One region of the Haemophilus sputorum HK 2154 genome, then DNA from elsewhere that is predicted to be linked to it. Evidence: riboswitches for the same ligand, from Rfam matches in the RefSeq annotation. Region 1 holds a riboswitch; the other holds the start of a gene.
The links. Region 1 has a riboswitch for lysine ahead of HMPREF1128_RS04645 (Na+/H+ antiporter NhaC family protein). Riboswitches for the same ligand answer to the same signal wherever they lie in the genome.
Positions count from the first base shown of each region.

Region 2: it holds a riboswitch for lysine, as region 1 does, so the genes downstream of both, lysC (lysine-sensitive aspartokinase 3) here and HMPREF1128_RS04645 (Na+/H+ antiporter NhaC family protein) in region 1, are expected to answer to the same signal.

Region 1 covers NZ_ALJP01000009.1:449,641-465,914, forward strand. The annotation lists gene HMPREF1128_RS04610 (host-nuclease inhibitor Gam family protein) at 1-123, shown strand, start outside; gene HMPREF1128_RS04615 (ANR family transcriptional regulator) at 120-341, shown strand; gene HMPREF1128_RS10350 (hypothetical protein) at 338-496, shown strand; gene HMPREF1128_RS04620 (DUF2786 domain-containing protein) at 548-1,264, shown strand; gene HMPREF1128_RS04625 (hypothetical protein) at 1,248-1,724, shown strand; gene HMPREF1128_RS04630 (hypothetical protein) at 1,700-2,074, shown strand; gene HMPREF1128_RS04635 (regulatory protein GemA) at 2,071-2,457, shown strand; gene HMPREF1128_RS04640 (Mor transcription activator family protein) at 2,457-2,834, shown strand; gene HMPREF1128_RS04645 (Na+/H+ antiporter NhaC family protein) at 3,324-4,862, opposite strand; lysine riboswitch at 4,960-5,157, opposite strand; gene HMPREF1128_RS04650 (H-NS family histone-like protein) at 5,359-5,748, shown strand; gene HMPREF1128_RS04655 (SanA/YdcF family protein) at 5,822-6,556, opposite strand; gene metX (homoserine O-acetyltransferase MetX) at 6,764-7,840, shown strand; gene ftsB (cell division protein FtsB) at 7,919-8,197, shown strand; gene ispD (2-C-methyl-D-erythritol 4-phosphate cytidylyltransferase) at 8,201-8,890, shown strand; gene ispF (2-C-methyl-D-erythritol 2,4-cyclodiphosphate synthase) at 8,887-9,363, shown strand; RNA gene ffs (signal recognition particle sRNA small type) at 9,641-9,738, shown strand; gene HMPREF1128_RS04680 (YgiW/YdeI family stress tolerance OB fold protein) at 9,916-10,290, shown strand; gene HMPREF1128_RS04685 (DMT family transporter) at 10,391-10,873, shown strand; gene HMPREF1128_RS04690 (hypothetical protein) at 10,969-11,913, opposite strand; gene HMPREF1128_RS04695 (DUF485 domain-containing protein) at 11,913-12,896, opposite strand; gene HMPREF1128_RS04700 (hypothetical protein) at 13,153-13,992, shown strand; gene HMPREF1128_RS04705 (DUF6630 family protein) at 14,019-15,581, shown strand; gene HMPREF1128_RS04710 (glycosyltransferase family 2 protein) at 15,823-16,274, shown strand, end outside.
Region 2 covers NZ_ALJP01000009.1:231,494-247,767, forward strand. The annotation lists gene HMPREF1128_RS03570 (methionine biosynthesis PLP-dependent protein) at 1-250, shown strand, start outside; gene hpt (hypoxanthine phosphoribosyltransferase) at 274-813, shown strand; gene HMPREF1128_RS03580 (transglycosylase SLT domain-containing protein) at 904-3,018, shown strand; gene lysC (lysine-sensitive aspartokinase 3) at 3,112-4,464, opposite strand; lysine riboswitch at 4,552-4,739, opposite strand; gene HMPREF1128_RS03590 (DUF496 family protein) at 4,909-5,238, opposite strand; gene ppx (exopolyphosphatase) at 5,448-6,962, shown strand; gene HMPREF1128_RS03600 (MacB family efflux pump subunit) at 7,026-8,948, opposite strand; gene cpxA (envelope stress sensor histidine kinase CpxA) at 9,201-10,598, opposite strand; gene HMPREF1128_RS03610 (response regulator) at 10,663-11,391, opposite strand; gene mazG (nucleoside triphosphate pyrophosphohydrolase) at 11,493-12,278, opposite strand; gene HMPREF1128_RS03620 (heavy metal-binding domain-containing protein) at 12,518-12,835, shown strand; gene sbcB (exodeoxyribonuclease I) at 12,920-14,461, shown strand; gene HMPREF1128_RS03630 (hypothetical protein) at 14,470-15,078, shown strand; gene HMPREF1128_RS03635 (PHP domain-containing protein) at 15,068-15,889, shown strand; gene accD (acetyl-CoA carboxylase, carboxyltransferase subunit beta) at 16,023-16,274, shown strand, end outside.

The DNA.
Region 1 (16,274 bases):
GAGCTCAATAAGGAAGCGATGCTTGCCGAGCCTGATATTGCACGCTCTATTTCGGGCGTAACTATTCGAGAAGGTGTGGAAGAGTTTGTCATTAAGCCGAATGATGAAGAGGTGCGAAAATGAGCCGAAAACCAAAAGTAGATCGAGATGTACTCGAAGAAGCCTATCGCAAAGCAGCCGAAACTGCAGCAGCAATGGAACGTTCGGGCAATTATGCCCGAGCTGGTGAATTGTGGGGAGAAGCAGCAAAACAAGCGGTAACACTCAAACAACGTGAGTGGTGCAACACGCGCAAAACCTATTGCAAAACGTGGCAAGGTAAACGGGAGAAAAAACAATGATTTCCACACTAGACGCCTTAAAAATGCAACTTCGCCAAGCGATTATTCAACTGGAACAGGCTGAGAAATCGCTAGATAAAGAACAAATGGAATACGCCAAAGTGTATGTAAGTAATGCGAAGGGGATTTTGATGAAACTCGGCATTAGTTTTTAAGATAAACCAAACCGCCTTCGGGCGGTTTTCTTGTATTAGGAGAAATTAATAATGAAGAATAAAGAAAAATTATTGAGCAAGATTAAGAAATTACTGGCTTTAAGCAAATCCCCAAATCCACACGAAGCGGCAAGAGCTTTAGCAATGGCTCAAAAACTAATGGCGGAAAACGAATTAAATCAAAGTGATGTGCTTTTTTCAGAATATAACGGTAAACAAAAATTCTCTATCACTCCGCCGAGATATGTGCATATTCTAACAGGTGTAATTTATAAGGCTTTTGGTGTAGAAGGTTATTTCGCTAATCATTATCCCGAGCAAGAATTTGGGGAGAATAAATTGCACGTTGTTTTTTTTGGGAAAGAGGAAAGACCGATGGTTGCGTCTTATTGCTTTGATGTTTTGTATCGACAGTTACAAAAGGCACGCCAAGCGTTTAATGCCAGTCAAAGCAAACGGTTGAAACGCAGTACGCTCATAGCTAGAGCTGATAAATTCTGTGAAGGCTGGGCATTGGGTGTTTATGATGTAGTTGAAGAATTTGTATTTAGTAGCGAAGAGAAAGTTGAAATGCGAAAACAACGTGAAAAACTCACTCAAACGCTACAATTAACCAAAGGGAAAACTCGTGAAGCAGGAAATAGCCGAGAACGAGATGATAGTTCTAAATCGCTTGGTTACGAACAAGGCAAAAAAGCCCGACTTCATCACGGTGTCAATGGAAAAGAAATGGCTAAATTAGGAGTGAAAAATGAAAGTGAAATGTAGTGCGTGCGGAGCGTTGCATTCATTGGATGCGTTAATTGCCAATCAAGCGGCGAGCGAGGCGCTGAATGCGGCATTGATGGTAAGTGGTGAACTGGGCGAGGCGTTGATTCGCTATTTAGGACTATTTCGCCCAGCGAAAAGTTCGCTCACCTTTGACCGTGTTGCCACTTTGTTAAGTGAGCTTACACCGATGATTCAAGCGGGCAAGATTAAGCGTGATGGTGTGGAATGTGATGCCCCTGTGGATGCGTGGATTTATGCGATCAATCAGATGATGGCAAATCGGCAAGCATTGAAATTACCGATGAAGTCGCACGGTTATTTGTTTGAAATTATTGCGGGCCATAAGCCTGTTGGCACATCGATGGTGAAAAATTCCGAGCAAAATCGCCCGCTTGCAAGCAATAAAATGAACGCAATTAAAGGAGCGTTGGAATGGGGCAAAACAATCAATGGCTAAAACCCGTACTGGCGCAAGGTGTAGCAATGTTGTTGCTGTTACGTCTGAAAAATTCACCGACGGAAGAGGTAATTCAGCCTACACTGGAAGCGTGGTATCAGGTAATTACTTATAAAAAGTCGTGGGATATGGAGTTGGATAAGGTGCGGTTTGAGACGGCATTTATGACACTTGGGCAGACTTGCGATTGGTTTCCTACGCCAAAACAGCTTCTGGAAGCCTTACCACGGCGTGAATATCCTGAGCTTCCGCCACCACCGCCGAAAAATGTAGAAGAAATGGCACAGGAAAAGGCACAAATGGAAAGTAATTTACAACGATTGAAAGCAATTTTAAGGGGTAAACGATGAGAAAACGATTATTGCAACTGGTGCATATTGGGAAAACACAGTTGAAGATGGACGATGAGACTTATCGGAGTCTATTATCTCAACAATTCTACCAAAATTCGGCAAAAAATATAAGCTATTCAGATTTAGTAAAACTGGTCAAAATACTGCAACAAAAAGGCGCGAAAATTCGCTTACCGCGTGATACACCGCAACTTTCAGCCGTTCAGCGGAAATTGTGGGCAGTGTGGAAAGCAGTGGCTGATGAAAGTAGTTCGGCAGCGTTGAATGCGTTTGTGCAGCGCTATTATGCCGAAATTGCGGACTGGCGTGAGCTAGATAGAGAGCAAACAGCAGCTATTATTGAGCAGCTAAAACAGTGGAAAAAACGAGTAGGTAAATAATGATTGATGCCAAATTTGACAATAATGACTTTCAAACCAAAGCCCCCGATTTATTGGCAGATTTGGCGAAATATACGGTAATGGCTGTGCGTGAATGTTACCCTGAAATGGACGCGGAAACCGCAGAAAATATTGGAATGATTGTGGCATTGAAGACGGGGCATAACTGGGGCGGTTTGAATGTGTATGTGCCGAAATCAATGTCGCTTTTCGCCTGTGAGCGTGAAAAGCAAATTTTCAATGAGTTCACCGGCAATAATCACGCCTACCTTGCTAAGAAGTATGGTTTATCTTTGCAATGGATCTACAAAATCGTGAAGCGTGTGCAGAAGGAAGAAATTGCCAAACGGCAATTTGATATGTTCGCTCAATCCTAAAAAACAAACCCAGTGACCGTAAAAAGTCGCTGGGTTTTCTTTTTCTCTATGTGTAACTCTGTTTCATTCCACCTTTCTCATTTCTTCCCACTTCATCCAAATTTTTCCCATTTATGTTGGATTATGTGTGAGGGTTATGTTGGGTGGGTTTATCCTAAACGGACATTCGTAAAACTGCCACAGTATAAAATGAAAATCTTAGTGATCCTAATTCCCCTTACGACTGACCTCAAAATAAAGATCCAAAACGAAAACAGAAATAGAAAATGTGTTATTTCCATACTATAAAATAATCAGATGTATTTCCAAATGGTTGACGACGAGTCAAGGCATCTCAGTAAATGATTGATGCATCTGACGATCTGCAAATTAAAAAACAAAAGCGTTGTTCTATGTGACTAGAACAACGCTTTTCTATACATGCAAGCGGTGAGATTTTTATAAATTTTTGCAAAAGCTCACGAAATTTTAACCGCTTGTGATACGAACCTACTCGGTGCCTTTTGATTTAAATATCAAAAGAATTACTGCCATGACTACTGCAGTAGTCGCAAAACCAAACCATGAAGATTGCGTAAAACCAACAACGATATAACCTAATACAGAGGCTAATGCTACCAACATAGCATAAGGTAACTGAGAAGTGACATGATCCATATGGTTACAACGCGCACCAGTTGAAGATAAAATCGTTGTATCTGAAACTGGTGAGCAGTGATCCCCACAAACCGCGCCAGACATTACAGCTGCTAAGCATGGAATAATCAATGCGGGTTCCGAGTGCATTGCCATTGAAGCACCGATTGGTAACATAATCGCAAAGGTTCCCCAACTGGTTCCGGTTGAGAATGCCATAGCTGACGCTAACACAAACAGAATTGCTGGTAAGAATGCTGGCGAGATGCTGCCTACAACTAATCCAGACAGATACATCCCGGTTTTCATATCGCTAACCACACTATTGATCATCCAAGCAAAGAATAAAATAGTAATTGCGCCTGACATCATTTTGATACCGATGCCGTAAGAACGCCAATAATCTTTTAGACTTAGATTTTTACTGTTAAATAAGCAACAGGTAAGCACGATAATACTTAGTACTGCGCCAACCACTAATGAAATTCCAACCGTAGTATTTTCAAATGCGCCTAACAGACTAAATGGCGTATTAGCTTCCGCTAACGCTTGTGCACCTGTATGGATCATCATGGATACTGTACCAATAATCAATGCAATAATTGGTAAAACTAAATCACGAACATGCCCTTTACTCTCTGTATCATCTTCTTCATTTTCTTCTTGATGATTCAGTGCATAGCGTTCAAAACGTGCCATAGAACCAATATCAATTGTCCAATATGCCACAGCAAACACCATGACAATCGAGAAAATCGCATATAAGTTCATTGCACTCATTGTCATGAATGCACCTAATGGGCTATATCCTGTAATAGAGTGCGTAGCAAATAAATCAGCAACTAAGGTTATAATATAAGCACCCCAGCTCGAAATCGGCATCAACACACACATTGGTGCAGCCGTTGAATCAAGAATATATGCTAATTTTGCACGCGAAATTTTGAACTTATCAGTGACTGGACGCGCAATCGCACCTACAGCCAGACTATGGAAATAATCATCAATAAAAGTGACGAAAACTAAGCTTGCTGCCATCAATTTTGCACCACGACGACCTTTAATTCGCGCTTGAGCCCAATTCGCAAAAGCTTGATTTGCCCCTGAAGCACTTAATAATGCAGTTAGTACGCCTAATAAAACCAAGAATAAAATAATATTGATATTATTGCTATTTAGCCCCTCTTCAGCCCCTTTATAAAATAAAGAAACTGCGGTGTTTTTTAAATATGATAATGAATCAAGGATTTTGCCATCAGTTAGCAATAATGCCCCAACAACAATACCAACACTTAATGAAATAATTACTTTTCGGGTAGCAATAGCTAATACGAGCGCTAATAATGCTGGTACAACAGACCAGACACTGCTCGAATAATCGATTAAATTCATAAAACCTCTAAATGTTAAAATCAATTTAAATGAGGATTCTACTGATAATATTTACACAAAAAGTAAATAAAAAAGGAAGGGGAAAAGGAAAGCCCAGCCTAACAGTAGCACTCCGAAGCGGTTAATTTATGAGAAACTTTTGCAAGTTGCCGCCTCGACAGTGTCGTCCCTTTCGGTAACGACCCCAACCAATTAAGATGACGCTTAATTGATTTCGGCAAATACGCCTTTCCTTTTCCTTCATCGTTCTCCACTCAGAAAAAGTACTTATCGGATTTGCGCCTCTACAATTTGTAGGTGGGTGTAAGATACCTGAAATGAAACAACTTCTCAAGCAGAAAAACAATTTTGTTATTTTTACTTACCAATTTTTCTATTGAAGATGAGCTAACATTAAAAATAAACTTCATTTGGTATTTACCTTTAAAAAAGATTTAGATAATATATTCCAGCTTATTAGATATAACATCTAAATTATTATTTACAGGAGCATACAATGTCTGATTTAAATAAATTCTCTAATCTTCGCACATTACGTGCACTCGCTCGTGAAGCAACATTAGAACAGCTTGAAGCATTACTTGAAAAAGTACAAACCGTTGTTACCAAAAAGCGTGAAGAAATCAAAGCACAAGAAGCTGAAAATGCAAAATTCTTAGAAGGCTTAAATAAATATAAAGAAATGTTAGAAAAAGATGGCATTTCAGCGGAAGATTTAGTTGCATTATTAGGTGGCAAACAAGAAGTAAAAACGCGTAAACCACGTAAACCTTTAGCGCCAAAATACAAATTTATTGATGCCAATGGCAACGAAAAAACTTGGACTGGTCAAGGCCGTACCCCTCGCGAATTAGTCGGTAAAGATTTATCTAAATTTGCAATCTAATTTCTAAATGAATCATTAAAAATGAAAAAGAACAATGTATTTGAATATACATTGTTCTTTTTTTATTACTGACCTATTTGTCTTCAGAAATCTTTGTTGATGTCGTTGCTGGCAATATAGCTTCCCCAACCTTTTCTAAGGTTTCTGGCTTGACGCCCGAAACATAATCCCAGATCATGCCAATTCTCGCAAGAATCTCCCTCAAGCGAACTTTAATATGCCCTTCTGGATATTTTGCAGCAAAACACACAGCATCAATATTATGTGTTTTCGCAATAAATAATGCTCGTTCACAATGAAATTCTTGCGTAATAATCACAAACGGTTGGAGATGATAAACCTCCGCTGCCCGAACAACTGAATCTAATGTGCGATAACCTGCAAAGTCTTGTGAAAGATCTACATTTTGCACTCCCATTCGGCGCAAATCTAAGCTCATCGTTTTGGGTTCATTATAATAAGGGGTTTTATTATCGCCACTTAATAATAATTTTTTTACTTTTCCTTTTTTATATAATTCCAATGCTGTTTCTAGTCGGTATTTATAATATAAATTCGGTGTACCTTTCGCATAATATTTTGCAGTGCCTAATACTAGCGCATTTTCATAATTAGGAAGCGATTTTATATCAGTGTAGATTTTATCGCGCACGATATAACCGGTTAAAAAATCCGCTAATAACAGCAAGATAACCGCACTAATATTTAGCCCTATTACCCATTTTATTATCCGTTGTAGTAGCCTTGTACGCTTTAACCACTGGATAAATTCCGGCAAAATTTGAAATCGTTTTTTTCTCTCAGTCATGCGTTAAAATCAAGGGAGTCAATAGACTTCATTGTCGTTAGATCAATTAGCATAACGATCATTTTTAAAATTACAAGCTTAAAATTAGAATGCTAGACGTTTAGACGTCTAAAATTTCTTGACAATGGTTCGTTCTCTCGTTACCTTACCGCATAAGATTTTTCATGGCATAGCGCTCTTGCTGCATATAAAGGTATCGACAAACTCATGGCTCACACGCTCACTCTGTTTAAAGACAAACCACTCTCGCTAACCTTAGGCGGAACGCTTTCTCCCGTTGACGTTGCTTATCAAACTTATGGTCAACTGAATGCCGATAAAAGCAATGCTGTTTTGCTATGCCATGCACTCACTGGTGATGCTGAACCTTATTTTGATAATGCCAATAAAGGCTGGTGGCAAGATTTTATTGGGCCAGGTTTAGCCTTCGATACCAATCAATATTTTTTCATCTGCTCTAACGTATTAGGTGGATGCAAAGGTACCACAGGGCCGGCTTCTATTAACCCTCAAACTGGCAAACCTTATGGTAGCCAATTTCCGATCATTACCGTACAAGATATTGTTAATGTACAAAAAGCCTTAATTGATGCACTAGAGATTCCCCATTTACATTGTGTTGCAGGCGGTTCTTTCGGTGGCATGCAAGCAACGCAATGGGCTATTTCTTACCCCGATTTTGTGAGTAACATTATCAATCTTTGCTCTTCTTTAACGCTAAGTGCCGAAGCTATTGGTTTTAATCACGTGATGCGCCAAGCTATTATTAATGACCCTTATTTTAATCAGGGCGATTATTATGAAGGGCAATCACCAGACAATGGCTTAAAAATTGCACGTATGTTAGGAATGCTGACTTATCGTACAGACGTACAGCTTGCTCGTGCATTTGGACGAGAAATGAAACAGCAATCCGCTATTTGGGGCGACTATTTCCAAGTAGAATCTTATCTAAGCTATCAAGGGGTAAAATTCTTAGATCGCTTTGATGCCAATACTTACTTAAGATTGCTCCGCGCATTAGATCTTTATGAACCTAGCCTTGGTTATGCTAACGAAAAAGCTGCACTTTCTCGCATTAAAGCAAACTATACTTTAGTTGGCGTGACTAGCGATCAGCTCTTTAAACAAGTCGATTTGCATAAAAGTAAACAAGCCTTGGAAGAAGCCGGTGTCAATGTACATTATTCCGAATTTCACTCAACATTTGGACACGATGCCTTCTTGGTTGATTACGACTTTTTTGAACCAATGATTCGCCAAGCACTTGCCCAATCTGCTTAAATTTACAAATGAAAGGTTTGCTTTTTGCAAATTCACGGTAAAATTTGACCGCTTACAAATCATTATTTAGAGAAGAATATGCGTTTACTTATTGTTTTTTTTATCGGTTTATTAGCCTTTTTCCAATATAGCTTTTGGTTTGGCAAAAATGGTTGGCTAGAATATCAAGAAATGAAAACCACTGTCGCGACATTAAAAGCAGAAAATGAAAAATTAACTGCCCGTAATAACTTAATTGAAGCAGAAATTCATGACTTAAAAACGGGTGTAAATGCACTAGAAGAACGCGCTCGCCTTGAACGTGAGATGGTCAAACAAGATGAAGTCTTCTATCGTATTGTCCCTAAACAGAACTAATTTATGAACACTCGTAACATTGTCGCCATTATTCCAGCATCTGGCGTTGGTAGCCGAATGAAGGCAGATCGTCCAAAACAATATCTTCGATTATTAAACAAAACTATTCTCGAACATACGCTAGATATTTTTTTATCACATCCTGAAATTAGCAAAGTGATTGTCGCCATCTCCCCCGAAGATCCTTATTATCAAGAAATTGACTTACTTAAATCAGAAAAGATAAAAGTGGTTTTTGGTGGCGAAACTCGTGCAAAATCGGTTTATAACGCATTAAAATGCCTATCCTCCAATGATTGGGCTTTAGTGCATGATGCGGCAAGGCCTTGCCTCAAGCGGTCTGATTTAGATAAACTTTTGCAAATCAACGATGAGCAAGGCGCGATTTTAGCCACGCCTGCGATAGATACCATTAAACGTGCTAATGGTGTGCAAATCTCACATACCGAAGATAGAGAAACACTTTGGCACGCACTAACGCCACAGTTTTTTCCTGCAAAACCATTAACCGAAGCACTAGAAGCAGCATTTTTAGCCAATGCAACCATTACTGATGAAGCGTCTGCCATGGAATTTGCAGGCATTCATCCTACATTAGTTGCTGGACGTAGTGATAATCTCAAAATTACCCGCCCTGAAGATTTAGCTTTGGCGGAATTCTATTTAACTCATCAAACGGAGAATAATTCATGATCAGAATTGGACACGGTTTTGACGTACATGCTTTCGGCGAAGACCGCCCACTTATTATTGGTGGCGTTGAAGTGCCTTATCATACTGGCTTTATTGCCCATAGCGATGGAGACGTTGCCTTACATGCACTGACTGATGCCCTATTAGGTGCCGTCGCTTTAGGCGATATTGGCAAGTTATTCCCAGATACAGATATGCAATATAAAAATGCTGACAGCCGTAAATTATTGATTGAGGCCTACCGTCAAGTGCTAGCCACTGGGTATAAAGTGGGCAATGTAGATGTTACTATTATTGCGCAAGCACCTAAAATGCGCCCTTATATCGATCAAATGCGCCAAGCGATTGCAGAAGATTTGCAATGCGATATGAGCCAAGTCAATGTAAAAGCAACAACAACTGAGAAATTAGGTTTTACAGGTAGAAGTGAAGGCATTGCGTGTGAAGCGGTTGCATTATTAGTTAAACGCTAAGTCGCAACCAAAAAAAGGGCTAGTCATCTATGACTAGCCAATAAGGAAATATGAATAAAAATTCAATGTGATTTGGCGTTGGCACTTGCCAAATCACGAATCCATTATAAGCCTTATTGCTAGCTAACGATATAGTATTTCTTATAGTCAGACTTCCGACCTCTCTATTGCCCCCACTTGGATTTGCTCGATTTTCTGATTTAACGCTTGCCTTTTTAACTTAACCCCCTATAATAACAAGCCTTATATCGCGTTAACGATATAATTCTATGGGGCGTTATTGGTTCCTCGCAACAGGGTTTAGCTTACTTGATCAGGTTCGGAAGAAAGCAGTCTGGGTTAAATTTTCTGTGTGCCGAGGGTCGCTGGTAACGCCCCACCTTATTTCCTCTCCCTTACAAGCGGTTGCTTTTCATCAAAATTTTACTTTTTTAGCAAAAAATCTAGAAATTAAGAATTCTTTAAGATTTCTTTGGTTTAATACACCCAACGCAAACTTGCGGAGAAACTTAATTTAATTTAACTTAACTTAATCTATTTGAGGAAATCAACATGAAAAAAATCGTATTTACTACTTTACTAGCTTTCGCATCAACTTCAGCTTTTGCAGGTTTTAATGGTAACGCTAATAACAATCAAGGTGGTTTTCAAGCTAAAACTGCTGCACAAACAATGAGTGTTAAACAAGCATTATCGGCTGCTGATAACAGCATGGTCACTTTAGTTGGTAACATCACCCAACAAATCGATAACGACGAATACATTTTTACAGACGGTACAGCACGTATTAAAGTGGAAATTAAAAACCGCGTTTGGAATGGTTTAAATGTAAGCGAAAACGACAAAATTCGCATTACCGGTAAATTAGATAATGAAGCTTTTGAAAAAGCTGAAGTGGAAGTCTTCTCTGTTGAGAAAGCTAACTAAATTTGAAAAGTAGAATGACGGGTGCAAGCCCGTCATTTTTTTATTCATTTTATCTACTCGCTGATTGGAGATATAATGCTGGCATCTTACAGGAGTTTGTATGTATTTTATTTATCTACTTATTGCCTTTTTTGCCGGACTAGGCCTTGCCACGCAAGCAGCGATTAACAGTCAATTAGCCAAATCTATGGGTGATGAAGCCATTATTGCAGCTCTCATCTCTTTTGCTGTTGGCACCCTTTTCTTATTTGTCATTGCTTGGTGGAAAACGGATCTTTGGCAACATTTAAGCGCATTACCACAACAACCTGCTTGGAAATTTTTAGGTGGTATTCTGGGTGCTTTTGCCGTCTTTACTACCGTATTATTAGCGCCCAAATTAGGCATTAGTGTCATGCTATTTTTCATTATCATTGGGCAACTGATTTCATCTACCACGATTGACTATTTTGGCCTTATCGGTATGCCAACTCAGGCTATTTCGCCCGCAAAATGGATTGGTTTAACCATTATTGCTTTTGGGCTACTCTTCTACTTCTTCGGTGAAAAATGGCTATATTGGTTAAAATCCTTTTGGGTCTGAAAAAGAATAAGACGGCTTGGTTCTCTCACTCAAGCCGTCTTATTTACAAGCGGTCACTTTTTTCTAAAAATTTACCAATTGATGTTGCGAACTAGCTATTTCACTAACTGATATGGCATAACATGCTTTGTACACTTATCAGATAATCCTTGACCTTCTTCTGGATAATTTACCACATGCAACTCAAGCGTTTTCGGTGTGAAATTCGCCAATCTCACCCCAATAAAATTGCTATAATCACATTGCCCAATTTTAAATTCTTTCTGTTCATGCAAACTGATTTCACCTTTCATTTCTAACAAATTTAATGCGCTGTCGGTATAAAGACTTTGAATTTGTATCGCGCCATCTAATTCAGGAGAATTTGGAAAATGAAGTGATATATCAGATTTATCTTGCAACGCTGGATCAATACTATATTCAAAACTCGCGGCTTTGTCTGAGAGCATTGATTCAAGTGGATCCCCCTGATAATTACGCTGCATTCTTATTGGTTCATTTTTAGCAATCTGCCATTTCCCTTGTGGGGTATTGATGGTTTGATTTTTCACAGAGCAGACAAGTAACTCATAATCTTCAAAGTGAATGCTAGTTTCTTGTGCCTCTGCTTTTCGCTCAAAGGTCAAACCTTCCGTTAAACAACTTTGCCCATCTATTTCAAAAATCTCTGGTAAAGTGGCAGCACCAACAATTCCTTTAGGCATAATTGACTGACTATCCGCTAGATACAGAGAAAAACGATCTAACTTAAAAGGCCCCCATGAAAAATAACCAAGATCACCTTCCTCTGGAATAAAAATATTATCAATTTTATCCGAATCAGGATAACTTGATCGCATTGTCCCTACGGGGATATTCGCAATACCTTCTTTTGTGAAGTAATCTATTTCTTCTTGAGTCAATGCTTTTACCTGCAAACTCACATCTTCATATTTATATTGTTGGCGTTTATTCCAAGAAATTGCCACGCCAAATACCACTATGCATCCAAGCACAATGCTAAGTGCGACAACTAAAGGGTGATTTTTCATGTTTTCCATCAATTTCCTCTATTAAAATCTGGATCTTTCACTAACTGAAGGGGCAATACTTGTATTTTACATTCCTTTGAAATGGGATGTTGTTTATCATCACTTTCAAAATGCCAACGCGCGTTTTTTTCTGTTAGCTCAGTAATTAGAATGCTTGTAATGAGCTTATTATAACGACATTGCCCTAGCACAAAATCTTCTTGGCTGTTAATGCCATTACCATACATATTATAAATCGCTAAAATTGCTTTGGCTTGATTTTTGAGATCCGTAAAATAGGTTAAAATCTGAAGCGTATCCTTATCGTTTGCTAACGGAATTTGCAACCTTGGTGTCGTAAAACCGCCGTCATAACTGTAGGCTTGAGGCACCGCCAGACTAATTAACCCATCCTTGCTCCACAAGCCTGTATAACTGAGTTCTCGATTTTGATACGATACCATTTCGCCATTTAAACGGAAATTAGGCAAAATCACTTCACCTTCAGCGATATCACACGTCACTAAAGTAAAATCTGAATAATGCATTGACGGGCGTTTACCGCTGGTTCTTAAAAACTTAAATCCCCCTTTAGTTAAACACGGTTGTCCGTTAATAACGTATGTTTCGGGCATATTAGGCGCAGTTTCATAGTTAGCTGGCTCAACAAATCGCATATTCGAATCATTGATTGCTACCATATCACGATTTAATCCTAATTTATTTAACAAAAAACCGCCCCAACGAAAATAATTATTTTCTTCGGCAATCAATAATTCTGGAACAGCCGTATCTTCTGAGATATAAATTAACGCATTTTGAGGTAACGCCTCAACACCTGCTAAATAGGGTTTATCTTTTGATTGAACTGCTCGAAGTTCCCCTTCATGTGAGCGCGAAGGAAGCCAAACAAAAAATACGAAATAACTCAAAATGAATAACAGATAAACAACGCCAAACAATATGCCAATTACCCATAAAAATCTTTTCAGTGATGTCTTTAACCTTTGCATCCTAATATCTCTCTTAATCAATATATCTGTGTATGATGTTTTTCTAAGCGATAGCGCTAAACTTTCACTTTTTTGAATACATTTTTAATCTGTTTGCCTTATAAAAAAGCGAGATTATTTCACTACACTTTAAAACCTATTAAAATTAGTATAACATTTAAATCAACTATTTACCCAACTTAAACAAGTAGTTATTTTTCAGCGTTTTTTACAAAACATTTATTAAATCCGACCGCTTGTGATAAAAGGAACGACTATGCATAAATTTTTACTTACTGCCCTTCTCGCCAGCCTTTCTACCTCTGCTTTCGCACTTTTCCCTGTGCAAACTGATTGGCAAGCGAATCACTTACAAGGCAAAGTGAAATCTGTTATTTCACATTCGGAAGATAATCCTGAAGCGGCAGAAGGAGAGGTGGTCACGAACGATGTTCGTCAATTTTATAACGAACAAGGTTTCTTAATTAAAACTGAAGATGTTACTGGCGAGTCTGAACATTTCGATAAAACGACTGCGAATTATCGATATGATCAAAACAATCGATTAGAAGAAATTCGTTACGATATCTATAAAGAGACTCATGGAATACTCTACCGCTATCAAGAAAACAGCGATGGTTCGGGTATCATTTTAGAAATCACCTATGTAGGCAAAAAGCCGAAAAAGCCGAACTTCCAAGAAGATTACATCAAAAGAGTTTATGACAAAGATGGCAAACTCATCTCTGAAGCTGTTTATTATGCAAAACTTATTGACGGCCATGCGAAAAAATTCCATTACAAGGACGATAAACTCATCAAAGCTTGTGACTTTGATGACAATGGAAAAGAAAGTAATTGCGAAACTTATCGTTATCTCGAAAATGGCGACTTTGTACATAACACGTCTTTTAATGAGGGACGAGCAGATTTTACTTATGACAAAAATCACAATGAATTAAAACGCCAAATTTTTGACAAACACGGAAAATTGGAAGAAACCCTCACAACGCGTCATAAATTTGATCAACACGGTAATGTGATTGAAAGCATTATGTATGATGAAAAAGGCATATGGTTAGATAAAACCACAAAGAAATATGAATATTATGAATAATCTCTTTTAAACTGAGCATTTTTATTATGTTTTTTAAATCTAAACAACACGCTGATAAATTAGACCAAACATTAACAACCAAACTGGACAAAATCTTTCAATATTTTAAGGCGAAAGAAGAACCACCTGAGAGGTTGTTTGCCCGAAATCACAAAGTTGCGCCAATGGCAATCGCAACCTATTGGCATTATGGTAAAGCCAATTTAGATGAATCTGAATTGCTAGAAAATACGGGATTATCTGATTTATACCAACCTCTAGAGTTGCTTCTGACAAAAACAATGAAACTGCCTTGCATTACGCGCATAGAATTTGAAGAAGAAAATTGGGTTCAATTATTTCTTTCTATTGATTTTAAATTAAACCCAACAGATAGCTCACTTTTTAGAGTTTTTATTTTTCCCGATCAGGATAGCTTCGTTTTCGCCGAAACGGATCAAGCGAACAACCTTTTTCAGAGTATGATACAGGCAAAGCCATTTAATCAACATAGTCCACATTATGAGCAATTTTTATCCTCAGTTAATGCCGTGTTTAATGCGATTGAAAAGCCAGAAGATTTCTCTCTATTAGATCAAAAACTCGCAAAAATTGAACGTTATCTTCAAACGCAACAAGATGGATGTATCGACGTCAAAAACACCCTCTTTGAAACGCCTATCCATGCCTATCAATTTTACTATTCCGACAATTGGGATGATTATTCCAAAGAAAAATTTAAGGAATTAGATTTTGGCGGCGACATGTATGATTTACAAAGCCAATTCTGTAACCCAATGGGATTCGTACCTGCTTCTCGAGAAGAATTTTTTAATGGTTCTGGCTATTCTTTTTTAAATATTGGGTTCGGCATAAAACCGCATAAGGAATATGAACATATTATTAAAGAAACTGAATTTGAATTTCCGCAAAGAATTGAGTTATTTGCTGGGCAACCTATTAGAGATGCCGCATATTCATTACAACATGCTGATAAGCTTTTTATTTCTAATTTAATGGCAGCGATTTATTATGCCAAACCGCTTGATGAACAACATTACAAGTTTGCTTTGTTAAAACAAGCCGTCGATTTGATTTGCGATAGCATTGACAGACGTGAAACTGAAATCAATCAAGAAGCCTTATTTGATGAATTAATTACGTTGCTTGAAACGAAAAAATACATCAAAGCAAAATATATTAAGCAAGTTAAAAGCCTCTATAAATGGCTAAATAAAGACCTTGAAAAATGTCGAGAGAAAATGATCGCATTTGGTGATATCTATGAGGACGAAGATTTCGATGAAGAATATGCTAAATTAGAACTTATCAGAAGTTATCTACATTGCTACCAAGATGACTGGAAAATTGATTATGACTCACTCAATCATTTTCTTTCTGAGTCTCTTGAACAAACTTTCGAAATCACTTTCGAAGAGGCAAAGCATGAGTTTGCACGTATTAAGGCTAAAGTAGAAGAAAAAAGTGATTATACTTTGCTTTATGTTGATACGGGTTCTGATAATTTCTATTGCTTAGTTTGCCCAAAATCAGCCGCGCCTCGCATAATAGAAATTGCAGATATATTAAATTTACCTATCAACCATTAAGTTATAGATAAGAAAACTGCCTAGCAGCAATAAAGAGTGGTTGGTTTTGACTGCGTTTTTGCAAAATAGTGAATAAATCTAACCGCTTGTAAAAAGCTATTGCCCTTTATTTGAAATAACTTTTCCGCTTGTTATCGCTATGATATATAAATTTTAGAACTATCAGAACAATTCATAAAATCAGCTGTCGTATGTTAGTAATTTGATTAAAATCAAACTTTTAAGAAATAGTAACTAACACATGAAATTAGCTGTCATTTTACCGGCATACAATGCAGAAGCTTATCTAGCTGAATGTTTAGATTCCTTGTTGAATCAAACATTTCAGGATTTTTGTATTCTCGCAATTAATGATGCCTCAATAGATAATACAAGTAAAATTCTTGAATCTTATGCAAAAATAGACCCTCGTTTGCGTGTTTATCATTTCACTCAGAATCAAGGGGAACCCTCAGCAGGGAAATTAGCAAAAGATATACTTAACTATATGAATGTTGAATATGTTGCCCGTATGGATGCCGATGATATTTGTGCGCCCCACCGTTTTGAAAAGCAAATTCAATATTTAGAGAATCATCCTGAAATTGATATTTTAGGAAGCAATGCTGTGCTCTTTAATCATGAGCAGACAGATAAATCACCTGCGATTAGTGATCTCCCTCTTTTAGATAAAGATATAAAAGCACATTTTTC
Region 2 (16,274 bases), 220 kb from region 1:
ATTCCGTCTGCAAAAAGAAGAATGGGTACCAAAATTCTTAAAAGCGATTAAATTGATTACGTTTGCAGAAAGTTTAGGTGGAACTGAAAGCTTCATTACTTATCCTGCAACCCAAACTCATATGGATATCCCAGAGGCAGAACGTATTGCACGTGGGATTACCAACAATTTATTACGTTTCTCAGTGGGCTTAGAACATGTTGAAGATTTAAAAGCAGATCTTCGCCAAGCCTTTGAACAATTAAAATAATCGCCTATTGCTAAGGGTAAAAAATGAAAAAATATCATGTTGAAACCTTAATTTCAGCGCAAGACGTCCAATCTCGTATTGCAGAAGTTGCGAAAGAAATTAGCCATCACTACCATCATTCAAATTGCGAGAATTTAGTCGTGATTGGGCTGTTGCGTGGTTCTTTTATGTTTATGGCAGATTTGGTGCGTTTAATTGATTTGCCACTTGAGGTAGATTTTATTACCGCATCAAGTTATGGCTCTGGCACAGAATCGAGTCGAGATGTCAGAATCTTAAAAGATCTAGATGGCGATATTGGCGGCAAGGATGTTTTAATTGTTGAAGATATTATCGATACTGGTTTTACGCTTAACAAAGTTCGAGAAATCCTACGTTTGCGTGAGCCTCGTTCTGTTGCCATCTGCACCTTATTAGATAAGCCTTCAAGACGAGAAGTCAATGTACCAGTAGAATGGGTTGGCTTTGCGATCCCAGATGAATTTGTTGTGGGATATGGTATTGATTATGCGCAACGTTACCGTAATCTAGATTACATTGGTAAAGTTGTAATGGACGAATAATTACCGCTTAAAATGAGACCGTTTGACGTTTTTGGGAACTTCAAGCGGTCTTTTTATTCTAATTTTCTGCAAAATTTAAAGGAACATATTATGTGGAAAAAATCGCTGCTTGCCGCCTTATTAGTGGTAAGCCCACTTGCATTTTCGCAAGTAGAAAAAAGCAAAAAAAGCGCCCTTGTCACGTTTAATGAAAGCGAGGTAACTGAAAAAATTACGCTTGCTAAAAGCCAATGGCAACATGATGCAGATAAAACAGCATTATTACTTCAACAGCAACGCGAAAGTTTTTTGGCGTTAGAATATCTGCTTAATGGTGCAGTAAAACAACAATCGCTTTCAGCCTCAACCATTTCATTAGCGCAAGGGTTGATTGAGCGCTTAAATGGCTACCCATTACAGCAAGATGCAGAGTGGGCATTACTTAAAGCCAAAATTGGACTCAATCAAGCCACTGAATCTGATATTTCAGCGTTTCTTCAAAAATATCCCGATTCGATTTATCAATCGCGTTTAACACAACTGCCATTTGAACAATTGTATCAGCAGCAAGCTTATCCAGCGCTATTGGCATATAGCAAGAAAGTGTCTCCTGAATCTGTGCAGAATCAATGCCGTGTATTAGGTGCAAACTACCAGCTATTAGCTGAAAAAATGGAAATCAATCCCGAACTTGCGCAAGCAAACAATGAAAAACCTCAAACTGATTTTGTGATGACCGATCTGCTTAACCAGTTTGAAAAGTTATGGTTAATCATGCCAAACTTGCCTAGTGAATGCGCAAATTTAGAAGCGTATTGGAAAGATAACGGTGGCAAAACCGAAGTAAATATTCGTCAGAAAGCGGTCAATTTATTTGAGAAAAATGCAAAAGAGGCATTACAAGCACTGAATTCAGATAATCCGGCATTAAACGGATGGTTAGCTAATGTGGTCGAATTGTTTAATCAGCCACAAACATTGCCTAAGTTTATTGAGAATACTGAAGTAAATCCTCAAAGTCAGCAAGTGGTTAAATTAGCATTTGCAAAATGGCTCAAAACTTTACCAGAAGAAGGCAAACCTGGTTTTGAATTGCTGGAAACTTGGGCAACGAAACTGGAATTAGATGCGCCAACACTGAATAATTGGAAAATTAGCTATTTAAACCATCTGTTTGATGGTGTTTCTCCTGAATTTGTGGAGTGGCGCGATAGTCAAATTGAGGCATTAAAAGCAGATAATTTAACCGAGCGCCGTATCCGTATGGCATTATGGCAACAAACGGATACTGCAAAATGGCTAGATTTGCTGTCTAATGAAGGAAAACAGAAACTAGAATGGCGTTATTGGGCGGCAAAAAATGAATCTAATTTAGAAAAACGTAAGGCGATATTCAAAGAGATGGTCGGCGAGCGTGGATTTTATCCAATGTTAGCCGCGCAACAATTAGGCGAACTGTATCAGCCGCCTTCAGTCGCTGTGATTGAATTGACTCCTGAAGAAAAAGCCAAGTTACCGCAGTTAGATCGTATTGCCGAACTCATCGCCTTAAAACGTCATGCACAAGCTAAAAATGAATGGGTTAACTTGGTAAAATTGTTACCAAAAAATCAACAACTTAGTGTGATACTCTATGCTTATCAAAAACAATGGTATGCACTGGCCGTTGAGGGCACGATTCAAGCAAAAGCTTTTGATTACCTGTTCTTACGTTTACCAGATGCGTATGCTGATTGGTTTAAAATTGCTTTAAAAGATAAGCCGATTAGCAAAACTTTTGCTCAAGCCATTGCACGACAAGAAAGTGCGTGGAATGTTGAAGTAAAATCGCACGCGAATGCCATGGGGCTAATGCAACTGTTGCCAACAACAGCAGAAAAAACAGCGAAAGAGAATGGGTTACCATTTAATGGCGAAAATGATTTATTCCAACCATTTAATAATATTATGCTGGGAACAACGCATTTGGCGGAATTAAATCAACGGTATCCGAATAATCGTATGTTAATTGCAGCTGCGTATAATGCGGGGGCGGGGCGAGTAGACCAATGGTTAGCAAGAAGTGCAAATAAGCTAGATTTTGATGTGTTTGTGGCTTCTATTCCGTATTATGAAACCCGTGGATATGTACAAAATGTTCTAGCATACGACTATTATTATCAAATTCTGCAAAAAGAAGATGCACCAAAAATGTTCTTAACTTCAGAATGGGATAGAAAATACTAGGTATTAGTACACAACAAAAGTAAAGCGGTAGAATTTTGTAAAACATTTGCAAAATCCTACCGCTTGTTTTTTTAGATTATTCTCATTTAAACATTATTCGAATAATGCTGCATGTAATGAACGAACAATTTCATCTGCTTCGCTATTTTTAACAAGTGTGCAAACGTTGTTGGTGCTTGCACCATAGCTGATTAAGCGAATGTTGTAATTTTCAAGCGTGTGGAATAAACGTTTTGCCACACCGGCTTGCGTATGTAGATGATTACCAATGATTGCAACTAAAGCCAAATCATTTTCAACTTGTACATGGCAGTAGTCGTTGAGTTCTTCTAATAATGCTGGAGAGAGCAGGTCTGTGCCGGTTGATGCGGAACCAGTTTTATCTAGCGTTAATGCGACACTCACTTCAGAAGTGGTAATGACATCTACTGAAATATTGTGTTTGGCTAAAATAGCAAAAACATTTGCTAGGAAACCTTTCGCATGCAGCATAGAAAGGCTAGATAGCGTGACTAAAGTTTGGTTGCGACGTAATGCAATCGCACGGAAAGTTGGGCGAGGCTGTGGATCGCGCGTTACCCAAGTCCCACCTTGTTCAGGCGCTTTGCTTGAGCCAACATAAACAGGAATATTACTACGTACAGCCGGTAATAAAGTTGCTGGGTGTAACACTTTCGCACCGAACGTTGCCATTTCTGCAGCTTCGTTAAATGCCATGGTATCAATACGTTTTGCCGCTGGTGCTACACGAGGGTCAGTAGTATAAATGCCCGGAACATCTGTCCAGATTAACACATCGTCTGCATCTAACACTTCAGCCAATAACGCTGCAGAGTAGTCTGAACCACCGCGACCAAGTGTGGTTGTTTTACCTTCTTCATCACGACCGATAAAGCCTTGTGTAATAGCCACTTTGCCTTCGGCAATCAATGGTTTTAATAAAGCATCCGATTGCGCTTTTGTTTTTTCATCGTTTGGTGCTGCTTTACCAAATTGGCTATCAGTGGCAATCAATTCACGCACATCTAGCCATACTGCTGGGTAACCCCGTTCTTTGCATAATTGAGTAAAGATTTTGGTAGACATCATTTCACCTTGGCAGATAAGTTCATCGGCTAAGGCTGCTGAAGTGGCAAGGCTTGCTGATTCAGCTAATGATTTGATATGCGCCAATACGGTATCAATTTCAGCACGAACACTACTTGGTTCAGCTAATTTATCAATGATATTGTATTGAATGGTGCGTACAGCTTCTAAGATTTCATCACGGCGTTCTTTTTCACAACCGTTAGCTAATTCCACAAGATAATTGGTTACGCCAGCTGATGCAGACAACACGACCACACGGGTATTTGGGTCATTTGTTACGATATTCGCACAAAGCGACATCGCATCAAAATTTGCAACACTGGTACCACCAAATTTCGCCACAGAAAGTTTAGACATAATAAGAATTCCTAAATAAATAAAAAAAGAATGTGGTTGTTGTGGAGATTCGGAAAGGAAATTGAGTAGATTTATTGGTAGGGACCATTCAATCAGAGCACTCCATTTGATTGAATTAAAATCAAATGACAGCTGATAGGATTCAACCTGACTCAGCCGATGTTCATTCCAGTCTAGTGAATTCACACCTCGGCAAACACTCCCATCACCTAACCGTCATACAGCCCTAGTTGCCTAAAGTTAAGTTGCCTGAGTGATGCGCCTCTCTGTGCCGCAAACGTTTGGCTTGCGACAACATCAATTAAAATACGCCTTTTTTAATAAGAGTCAAGTAGAAATATTAGATAGGTGGATAATTGTTCAAAGAACAAACAAAGCAAGCGGTAGTATTTTCTCAAAGATTTGCAAAATGAAGTGAAAAATCCACCGCTTGGAGGAAGAATGTTAGTCTGCTTTTGCAGGAGTTTGCTTATGAGATGCCATTTTTTGACGAATCTCGCGGCGTTGTTTAGATAATTCTGCATTACGAATCATGTAATCATCAACGCGGTTTTCGTAGTCATCACGCATATTTGCAATAATGGCACGAATTTCTTCTACGCTCATATTATCGTTAATGTATTGATTTAAGTTATCTAATAACAATACGCGTTTTTGGTTATCGCGGATTTTACGGTCGTTATCGGCAGTTTCACGATGCAATTTGTTTTTTAAGCGATAAAGATGCACATAATCGAGCATATCTTGGAAGGCTTGTTTTTTGTTTTCGGCCATAAAATGATCCTCTTAGTGGGGTATTAAAAATAAAACATAACTGATGAAATCCTATTCCTTTTCTGCAGTTTCGTCAAAATGTTTTCTTACTTATAGAAAAATTGCTCAAATAAAGCATAAAAATGCGCAAATTTAATGGCAAGAACTATATGCTCTAAGCTAAAAATGCTAAAATTCGACTATTTCTCTTTAATTGAATAGGGCTTGATATGTTTTCTCAACCATCTTCTTCAAACGGATTTCGTGAATTTGCCGCCATTGATCTTGGTTCAAACAGTTTTCATATGATTGTCGCTCGGATAGTCAATGGATCAATTCAAGTGCTATCTCGTATTAAACGTCGTGTTCGTTTGGCGGATGGGTTAGATGAACATCGTATCTTAAGCCAAGAAGCGATTCAACGCGGTGTTGATTGTTTAGCATTATTTGGCGATCGACTACAAGGATTTTCGCCAGAAAATGTGAGAGTTGTTGGCACCTATACATTACGCCGTGCACTAAATAATGCTGATTTTTTAGCACAAGCAGCAAAAGTTTTTCCATTCCCTATTCAAATTATCTCTGGTCAAGACGAAGCGCGTTTAATTTATGCGGGTGTAAGCCATACCCAACCTGAAAAAGGTCGAAAGTTTGTGATTGATATTGGCGGTGGCTCAACGGAAATGACGATTGGGGATGATTTTGACCCCTTACGTGCTGAAAGCCGACACATGGGCTGTGTCAGTTTTGCCAAGCGATTTTTCCCTAATGGTGCATTAACAGAATCCCGTTTTCGAGCTGCTTATCAATTGGCGATGGAAAAATTAGAAGATTTAGAAGCAGAATATCGCGAACTTGGCTGGGAGCATGTATTAGGTTCATCTGGCACGATTAAAACAGTTTCTAAAGTGTTGATGGCAAACGGCTATCGTGATGGCTTAATTACTGAGCCACGTTTAAAAGCGATTATTGCAAACTGTTTAAAATTTAATTCATTATCGGCTATTCAGCTAAAAGGCTTGCTGGAAGAGCGAGCAGATGTATTAGTGCCGGGACTTGCGATTTTACTGGCATTATTTCATACCTTTAAATTGCGTTCGATGCGTTATTCTGATGGTGCGTTAAGAGAAGGGGTTATGTATGGCTTGGAGCAACGTTTCCAAGTTGGTGATATTCGCCAACGTACGGCAGAAGCGCTAGCCCAGCAATTTAACATTGATAAGGCACAAGCAAATCGTGTAGAAGAAACGGCCTTAGCCTTATTTGAACAGGTTGAAGATTGGCAAAACCGCCAACAAACGAAAGAGCTTAAAGCCATGCTGAAATGGGCGAGTTTGCTACATGAAATAGGACTGGTTATTAACCATAATAATGTGCACAAACATTCAGCCTATATTATTGCTAACAGCACCTTAGCTGGATTTGATTCTGAACAGCAACATTTGTTATCAGTGTTAATGTATTTCCATCAAAAAGGATTTAAACGAACCGAAATTAAGCGTATAAATCGTTACAAAAACCGTGACATACTCTCGATTTTGCGTATTTTCAGACTCGCGGTGTTACTTAATCGTGCACGTCAAGCCACCATTAGGCCGAAAGAAATGCAATTATCCGTTGCCGATAATGATTGGAAATTACAATTTGAAGCAGACTTTCTAACACAAAATCCGTTAGTTTTCGCTGATTTAGAAGAAGAGAAAAAACTTTTAGCCCAAATTGATTGCGGATTACAAGCGGTTTAATTTAGATAATTTTTTGCAAAAATAAAGCTCGGTATTCCCGAGCTTTATTTGTTTGGTTGAGCGTTATTCTTGCGAAAGGGCAACAATTGGATTGAGTTTAGAGGCATTTTTTGCCGGCATATAACCAAAAACAACCCCAATTAACGTAGAGAAGAATACTGCTAGTACAACAGATTCTAATGAAAGTAACATTTTGAAATTAGAACCTAAGGTGTTAAACAGCGTGATAATCGTACCTGCCAACAGAATCCCAATCACACCGCCTAATAAACAAATTAAAATGGCTTCAATTAAGAATTGTTGCAAGATATTACGTTGCTTAGCACCAATCGCCATTCTTACGCCAATTTCTTTAGTGCGTTCTGTGACAGAAACTAACATAATATTCATAACGCCAATTCCGCCTACCACTAATGAAATTAACGCGATAGAAGAGATGAGAAGCGTTAAGGTATTTGTGGTGCTTGTAATGGTTTGTTTAATGGTGTCGCTATTCATGATAAAGAAGTCTTTCTTACCATGTTTTGCGCTAAGCAATGAAATTACACTTTTTTCAGCGGTTTGACTTTCCACCTCATCCTTCACTTTTACTGTTAAGGAATCAATATGCTTTTCGCCAGAAATACGTTGCATCAAAGTGGTATAAGGCGTCCAAAGTTTTAGGCTGGTTTGGTGCATATTATTTGACTCTTCCGCTAAACCAATGATCTTCAGCGGTTTTTTATCGACTAAAATCACTTTCCCTTCTACTGGTGCGATAATCCCCAAATCTTTTTGTGTGTTAGCATCAATCACGACTACTTGCGCAGCTTCTTTCACTTCACTGTCATTAAAGAATCGCCCTGAAACCATCTTCATGCCTTTAACATTCAAATATTGTTCTCCTACGCCATTGACTGAGCCAGTTACATTGGTATTACCATAAATTACCGTAGCACTGAGATTGCTTAAAGGCGTAGTACTATCAACAAATCCTTGTTTATTGAGTAATTCTGCATCAGATACGGTGAGGTTTTTAGTTAAATTCGCGCGTCTATCGCCAAATCCAGTACCATTCATAATGGTCATGGTGTTTGTGCCAAGACTATTGATATTAGACAATACCTGTTGCTGTGTGCCTCGCCCTAGCGCCACAACAGAAATCACGGAGGCAATACCAATAACTATCCCTAGCATAGTTAATAATGCGCGTAATTTATGCGCCATAATTGCACTTGTTGCCATTTTGAAGGATTCAACAAGCTGATCCCAAAATCGGGGGGCACGATATTCGCCTTTTGTTAGTTTTTGTTGATGTTGATAAGGTTGTTGGCGTTCATCTTTAATTATTCGCCCGTCTTTAATTTCAATGACACGACTTGCTGTTGCAGCAATGTTAGGATCATGGGTAACCATGATAATGGTGTGTCCTTCGCGATGAAGGTCTTGTAAGATTTCTAAAACGGTTTCACCGCTTTTTGAATCCAGTGCGCCGGTTGGTTCATCCGCAAGAATAATGTCGCCACCATTCATCAGTGCTCGCGCAATACTGACGCGTTGTTGTTGCCCGCCAGAAAGCTGATTAGGCCTATTTTGCGTTTTTTCTTTCAAACCAAGTTTATCTAACAAGGCATCTGCATGTGCTTTTCGTTCACGCGAGGGCATTCCTGCATATACAGCTGGAAGTGCAACATTTTCATTCGCATTTAATGCAGCAAGCAGGTTATAGCGTTGAAAGATAAACCCAAATTTGCGTTGGCGTAAGTTTGAAAGCTCATCTGCATTCATCGCAATGGTTTCTTTGCCATCAATACGACAAACACCACTGCTTGCCGTATCTAAACATCCGATGATATTCATCAACGTGGATTTGCCTGAACCTGAGGCGCCAATAATGGCAACAAAGTCGCCTTGGTCAATGCTAAGGTTAATATCTTTAAGAATATGCGCTTGGTTTTCGCCTGTTCCAAAGTATTTATTTAGCTTCTCAATTTCTATCAATTTCATCTTAACGGTTGCTTTTACAAGCGGTTAAATTTTTTAGGTATTTTGCAAGGTACGGTTCTAGACAAAATCTCTTGAATCAAGTTCCTAGCACTAAGTTAGTCTATCCATAGTGGTAAAACAATCTCTACTCGTAAGCCACCAATACTTGCTTTCGAAGCTACCACTGTTCCTTTATGTTGTTGTACCGCATTTAATACAATCGCTAAACCTAATCCTGTCCAAAATCTCTTGAATCAAGTTCCTAGCACTAAGTTAGTCTATCCATAGTGGTAAAACAATCTCTACTCGTAAGCCACCAATACTTGCTTTCGAAGCTACCACTGTTCCTTTATGTTGTTGTACCGCATTTAATACAATCGCTAAACCTAATCCTGTCCCACCTGTTTGACGAGCGCGGGCTTCATCAACACGATAGAATGGTCTAAAAATTTGTTCATATTCGGATTCAGGAACACCAGGGCCATCATCTTCGATATCAATGACTAAATTCTTTTTATGAATAGTGAGTACAACGGAAACACGCGTTTCTGCATATTTTTTCGCATTGCGAATCACGTTTTCAACTGCACTGCTTAAAAGTTGGCAATTACCATTGATGTAATAGCGTTCAGAGGGTGGAATATGATTATGAATTTCAAGCGCTAAGCCATTTTCATTCATTTCGAATTTCGCATCTTCTAAAATATCAAACCAAATTTGTTGAACCGGGAATTTAGCACGTGCGAGATGGCTGTTTACTTGTTGGCGAGAAAGCGAAAGTAAATCAAGAATCATTGTATTCAGTTTTTGGATTTCGTTTTCAATCCGGTCAATCTCACTGGATTCCCCATTACGGCGACGAATAATTGCAACGGCGAGTTGTAGACGAGCTAATGGTGTCTTTAACTCATGCGAAATATCAGCTAATAATCGTTGCTGGTATTGGTTTAAATCTTGTAGAGCAGTCACCATTTGATTAAAGCTTCGTCCTACATCACGTAGCTCTTTAATACCTTGCTTTTCAATTTTAGGATTGGTTTTTAAATCCCCCAATGCAATTGCATTCGCGGCTAAACGCAATTCTTTAACAGGGCGGGTTATACGCCAAGAAAGGAAAAAGAGAATTGGGAAAGCAACACACATCACAATCACGCTCATTAACCATGGCGAGTCGAAAATTTCATTAAAGCCTTCTTTTTGTGGGTTTACCGTTTGAATAAAATATTCGTTATATTCGCGTTTGGGGGTTTTAACAATAAATGGCCCGTTAATGCGTAAGTGGTCGAAACTTCTTGCTAATGGAACGCCAGATTCTTCCGCGCGATATAAAAAAGCCAAAAGGGGTTTGAGGTTATCTTGATCCATACCGCTGACAGAGCCAGAGTTTTTTTCAACTAAGATAACGCTAGACCCACCTGGGGTACGAATAGAAAGATCTTGTTCAAAAATGTCATCTAAATCATAGACTTTTTGCACATGTTTGCTTTCAGTATTAAAAAAGCTGATTTCCGTTTCATTAAGAGCGGTAAACTCCCGATCATCGAGCTTTGAGATATTAAAGGCGATAGTCAGCACGACTAAAAAGGCTAGCCCAAAATAAATAAATAGCTGGTAGGCTAAAAAATGACGGAAAGAGAGGAGTATTTGAAGGTATTGTTTTAATGTTTGCATAAATATTTCCAACAAATAAGCAAAAAAACGAAAATCCCCCGAAGTTAGTCGAGGGATTTTATTACTATTTTTCTGTTACGAGTAAATAACCACGCCCACGTAAAGTTTTAAACCATGGTAAATTATCGTTACGCTCAGGGAGCTTTTTACGCAGGTTTGATATATGCATATCAATCGCGCGATCATACGGTGTTAGACGCTTACCTAAAATTTCTAGGCTCAATAATTCGCGTGAAAGAATTTGGCCTGGATTACGCATCAACATTTGTAAAAGTGCAAATTCTGTGCCCGTTAGATCTAAATCTTTACCTTCAAAAATCGCTTGCTGACGACCAGGATGTAATTCAACCCCACCAAATGAAAGTTGTTTGCTATTTTCTTCTGCTGTTTGAGAAGATGGCGTAATTACATCCGTTGCAAGCGGGCTGTTACCAGCAGTACGACGTAAAATAGCTTTAATGCGTGCTACTAATTCACGGTCGTTAAATGGTTTCGGTAGATAATCATCCGCCCCTAACTCTAAACCCAGTACGCGGTCAATATCATCATCACGTGCACTTAACATTAACACTGGCGTAGTAAGTTTTTGACGAAGTTGTTTTAGCGTTTCAATACCATTTAACACAGGCATCATGATATCTAATAAAATAATGTCGTAGGTTTGTAACTCAAGTTCAGTCAAGGCTTCTTGACCGTTATGAACAACGTGAATATCAAAACCTTCTAAAGATAATAATTCCGCAAGAAGATTTGTAAGTTCTACATCATCATCAACGAGTAAAATTTTCGACATGGTTATTTCCTTACATTAAAATTGCAATGTCAATTGCTAAAAATTATGCATTTACATAACATAATTTCTGCAATTTACAAATTAAAAAGAGAATTGTCAATTCATTCTAAAGATTTAATTTGATGCCAAATCGCATCAAGTTCCATCAAGTTACATTCAGAAACCGCTTTTCCTTGCGCTTTTACTGCTGCTTCGACTTTGCGGAAACGTCGTTCAAATTTAGCATTAGCTTCTCGTAACCCACTTTCTGCTTCAAGCTGATAGTGGCGGCAAAGATTTACCGTCGCAAATAATAAATCACCTAATTCTTCGAATAATGCAGCTTGAGAAGTCGGATAATTGGCTATTTCAGCTTTGACCTCGTCTAGCTCTTCTTCTACTTTAGCTAAAACATCTTGCGGATTATCCCAATCAAATCCAACTTTTGCGCATCGCTTTTGAATTTTATGGGCACGTGTTAATGCCGGCAATGCAAATGGCAAATCATCTAAAATAGATTCATGCTGTTGGTGTTTAGCGTCATTTGCTTTTTGTGCTTCCCAATTCGCTAATGCTTCATCACTATCTGCTGCTTTAGTATCGCCAAAAACATGCGGATGGCGATAAACAATTTTTTGATGAATATCGCTTAAGACATCATAAAAATCAAAAGTTCCTTCTTCTTTCGCTAATTGGCTAAGAAATACCACTTGAAGTAATAAATCGCCTAATTCTTCACGTAGTGCACTGCGATCTTGAGTATGAATTGCTTCTGCCACTTCATAGGTTTCTTCTAATAAATGTGGCAGCATAGAGTTAAAATCTTGTTTAATATCCCAAGGGCAGCCATGTTCTGGGTCTCGAAGTTGGGCAATAATTTCTAGAAACTGATCCATATTAGTCTGCATAAAGGCTCCTCAAGCGGTTTAATTTTCAGAAAGTTTTGCAAAATATAGCATTTTCTGCAGCTTTCGCCCATAATAATTGGCATTCAAAAATAAAGAAGGAGCCATCATGGCCGCTGAAAAACTTACTAAAAAACGCTTAATTCAAATTCTTATTATGTTGTGCATTTTAGTTGGCGCTTTTTTATATCGAACTTATACTTATTAAATACTGTTAAATTTTTTAATTAAAGGAAATATCCATGATTTTAACGACGACGCCTCAAATTGAAGGCAAACAAATTGTTGAATATAAACAGATTGTATTTGGTGAAGTAGTTGCAGGTGCAAATATTGTGCGTGATTTTATTGCTGGCATTACCGATATTATTGGTGGACGTTCAGGTGTATATGAATCTCGCTTAAGCCGCGCAAGGGAAGAAGCGCTAGAAGAACTGGCTAAACGTGCACTAGCCGTAGGCGCAAATGCGGTAGTTGGCATTGAAGTGAATTACACCACGATGGGTGCTAAAAATATGTTTGTAATTAGTGCGAGTGGTACAGCCGTGGTTGTTCGCTAATTTGTAAAAAAGCCTAAAAATCAACCCGCTTGTTAAGGCAGATTTGTGCTAGAATCTGCCTAATTTTTTTATTTAGTCAGTCTCATGAATACTCCTTCTTTTTTCTTCTACGATTACGAAAGTTTTGGCGTGAATCCTGCAACAGATCGTCCAGCACAATTTGCAGGGATTCGCACAGATCACCAATTTAATATTATTGGTGAACCAGTGATGTTTTATTGCAAACAAACGCCAGATTATTTACCTACCCCAGAAGCCGTGATGGTAACGGGTATTACTCCTCAATTATGCAATCAAGAAGGGATAAGCGAACCTGAATTTGCTGCGCGTATTCATGAACAATTTAGCCAACCTAATACTTGTATTATCGGTTATAACAACATTCGTTATGATGATGAAATGACCCGCTATACGTTCTTTCGTAACTTTTTTGATCCTTATGAATATAGTTGGAAACAAGGGAATTCGCGTTGGGATTTATTAGATGTGGTACGTGCCTGTTATGCACTTCGACCAGAAGGCATTGAATGGGTACATGATGAAAACGGGTTACCAAGTTTCAAATTAGATCAACTTACCAAAGCAAATGGGATTGCACATGAAAATGCGCATGATGCAATGTCAGATGTTTATGCCACCATTGCTATGGCAAAACTCATTCAGACCAAACAGCCGAAATTGTTTGATTTTTTCTTCACGCATCGTGGTAAAAAAGAAACGGAAAAACTGATTGATACGGCAGAAATGACGCCATTAGTGCATGTTTCTGGTATGTTTGGCAATGCCCGCAGCAATATCAGTTGGATTGCACCATTAGCTTGGCATCCAACTAATCAGAATGAAGTGATTTGTTGTGATTTAACTGGCGATATTCAACCATTATTAACAGAATCAGCTGATGTTTTGCGGGAACGTCTTTACACCAAACGAGAAGCGTTAGCCGAAGGCGTAAACCCAGTACCACTAAAAGGGGTGCATATCAATAAATGCCCAATTTTAGCCCCCGCTAAAGTGCTATTACCGGAAAACGCAGCGCGTTTAGGTATTGATCGTGAAGCTTGTTTAGCAAATTTAAAACAGCTCAAAGCCAATAAAAGTCTTATACGCGAAAAAGTGACAGATATTTTTACCCAAACACGCGAATTTTCAGCAAGTGAGAATGTAGAAACAACGCTTTATCAAGGTTTTTTCTCCGCAGCAGATAAAAATAACATGGCTATTTTACGTAGCCTTAAGCCAGAAGAATTAGCGCATCATGGGCTAAAATTTGCGGATGAACGAGTAGAACCGCTTTTATTTCATTATCGTGCGAGACATTTTCCTGAAACGCTCAGCCGTGCTGAACAAATAAAATGGCAGAAATATTGTCATCAAAAAATTGATGAGAAAACCGAAAGTTTTACTAATTCATTAGCGGCATTATTTACGCAATACCAAGAACAACCAGAAAAATTAGCATTACTAGAATCTCTAGCAGCCTATGCAGAACAACTGACTGAAACACCGATTTCTTTAGCTAACCAAATAGAAAGTCAGCCCAATTTGGTGAACGATCTGAATAAGCTTGCTGAACAAAACGTAAACAAAGCTGAAAAACTCAAAATGCTAAAAGCCCTGATTCAATAGGAAGAAAAATGACAGCTGAACATGAATTAGAACATCATCCGTTTGAGCCTATTTTGCCTGAAAATGCCACAGTAGTGATGATGGGAACGTTTCCACCAACCAATGAGAAACGTTGTATGCAATTTCATTACCCTAATTTCCAAAATGATATGTGGCGGATTATGGGGCTAGTTTTTTATCAAAATGCTGATCATTTTCGCGTAGGTGAAGAAAAACGTTTTGATCCAGTTCGTATTGAGGCTTTTTTACGCGAAAAAGGCATTGCACTTTGCTCTTCAGCTCAAACCGCTATTCGCTTAAAAGGCAATGCATCAGATAAAGACTTGAAAATTGTTGAACCTGTGGATATGCCTAAATTGTTAAAAACCTTGCCTCATGTAAAATGGATTTTTACCACTGGTGGCTTAGCAACCGATACATTGCTTGGTCTATTACCTGAAAAAGTGAAAGCGCCCAAAACAAACGAATGTATTGCTTATCCGTTTGATAGCAAAAGACCATTATTTTTATATCGCTTACCATCCACATCTCGCGCTTATCCATTAAGTTTGGCTAAAAAGGTGGAAGCGTATAAACAATTTTTTATCCGAGCAGGATTATTAACTGATGAAGTTTGATTTACATTCTCATAGCAATGCCTCTGATGGAACATTAAGCCCTACTGAATTAGTAGAACGCGCGGTTAGCCAAGGTGTAGAAATGCTTGCCTTAACTGATCACGATACTACCGCTGGCATTAGTAAGGCTAAAAAAGCGGCAGAAAATCTGCCGATTCAACTTATTAGCGGCGTTGAAATTTCTGTGGTATGGCAAGAAAAAAATATTCATCTTGCCGCATTAAATATTGATGAACATCATCCAGCAATGATCACGCTACTGGCTAAACAAGCCGAATTAAGAGCAACTCGCGCGATTGAAATTGGAGAAAAACTGGCTAAAGTTGGAATTCCAAATGCGTATGAAGGCGCAAAATCGCTTGCCGAAGGGGAAGTAACCCGTGCGCATTACGGTCGTTTTTTGTATGAGCAAGGTTATGTTCGCAACATTGAACATGCTTTTAAGAAGTATTTAGGTGCAGGTAAGTCTGCTTACGTTAAACCAAGCTGGTGTTCATTAGAAGAAGCGATTTCAGTAACTCATTCAGCTGGAGGCGTGATTTGTATTGCACATCCATTACGTTATAAATTAACAGGCAGATGGATTCGCCGCTTGATTACAGATTTCAAAGCAGCAGGGGGCGATGGAATTGAGGTTTCTGGCTGTGGACAAACACCAGACCAACGCCAACTCATTGTTCGCTGGGCAGCTGAGTTTGAACTTTATGCTTCTGGTGGTTCAGATTTTCACTTTCCTACAGGCTGGATAGAATTAGGCAGAGGGCTCACGTTACCGCAGAGCTGCCGTCCGATTTGGGAGTGTTTTTCATAATACAAGCGGTCTGTTTTAGTAAGAAATTTACAAATCCAATGCTAACAAAGCGGAGCAGTATGCAAAGGCTTTTAAAATAAGTGTATTTGTGCTTTAATAGCGCCAATTTTTCTCATAAAAAAGGGTTAAAAATATGAGCTGGTTAGACAGAATTTTAGGTCGAAGTGGCAATACTTCTTCAGGGGTTTCTAAAGTGCCTGAAGGTATTTGGACAAAATGCAGCCACTGCGAACAAGTGTTATATAGTGAAGAATTACGCCGCAATATGGAAGTCTGCCCAAAATGTGGCCACCATATGCGAATCAACGCACGTACGCGTTTATTACAATTATTAGATGAAAATTCTGCGCAAGAAATCGCAGCAGAATTAGAACCACAAGATGTG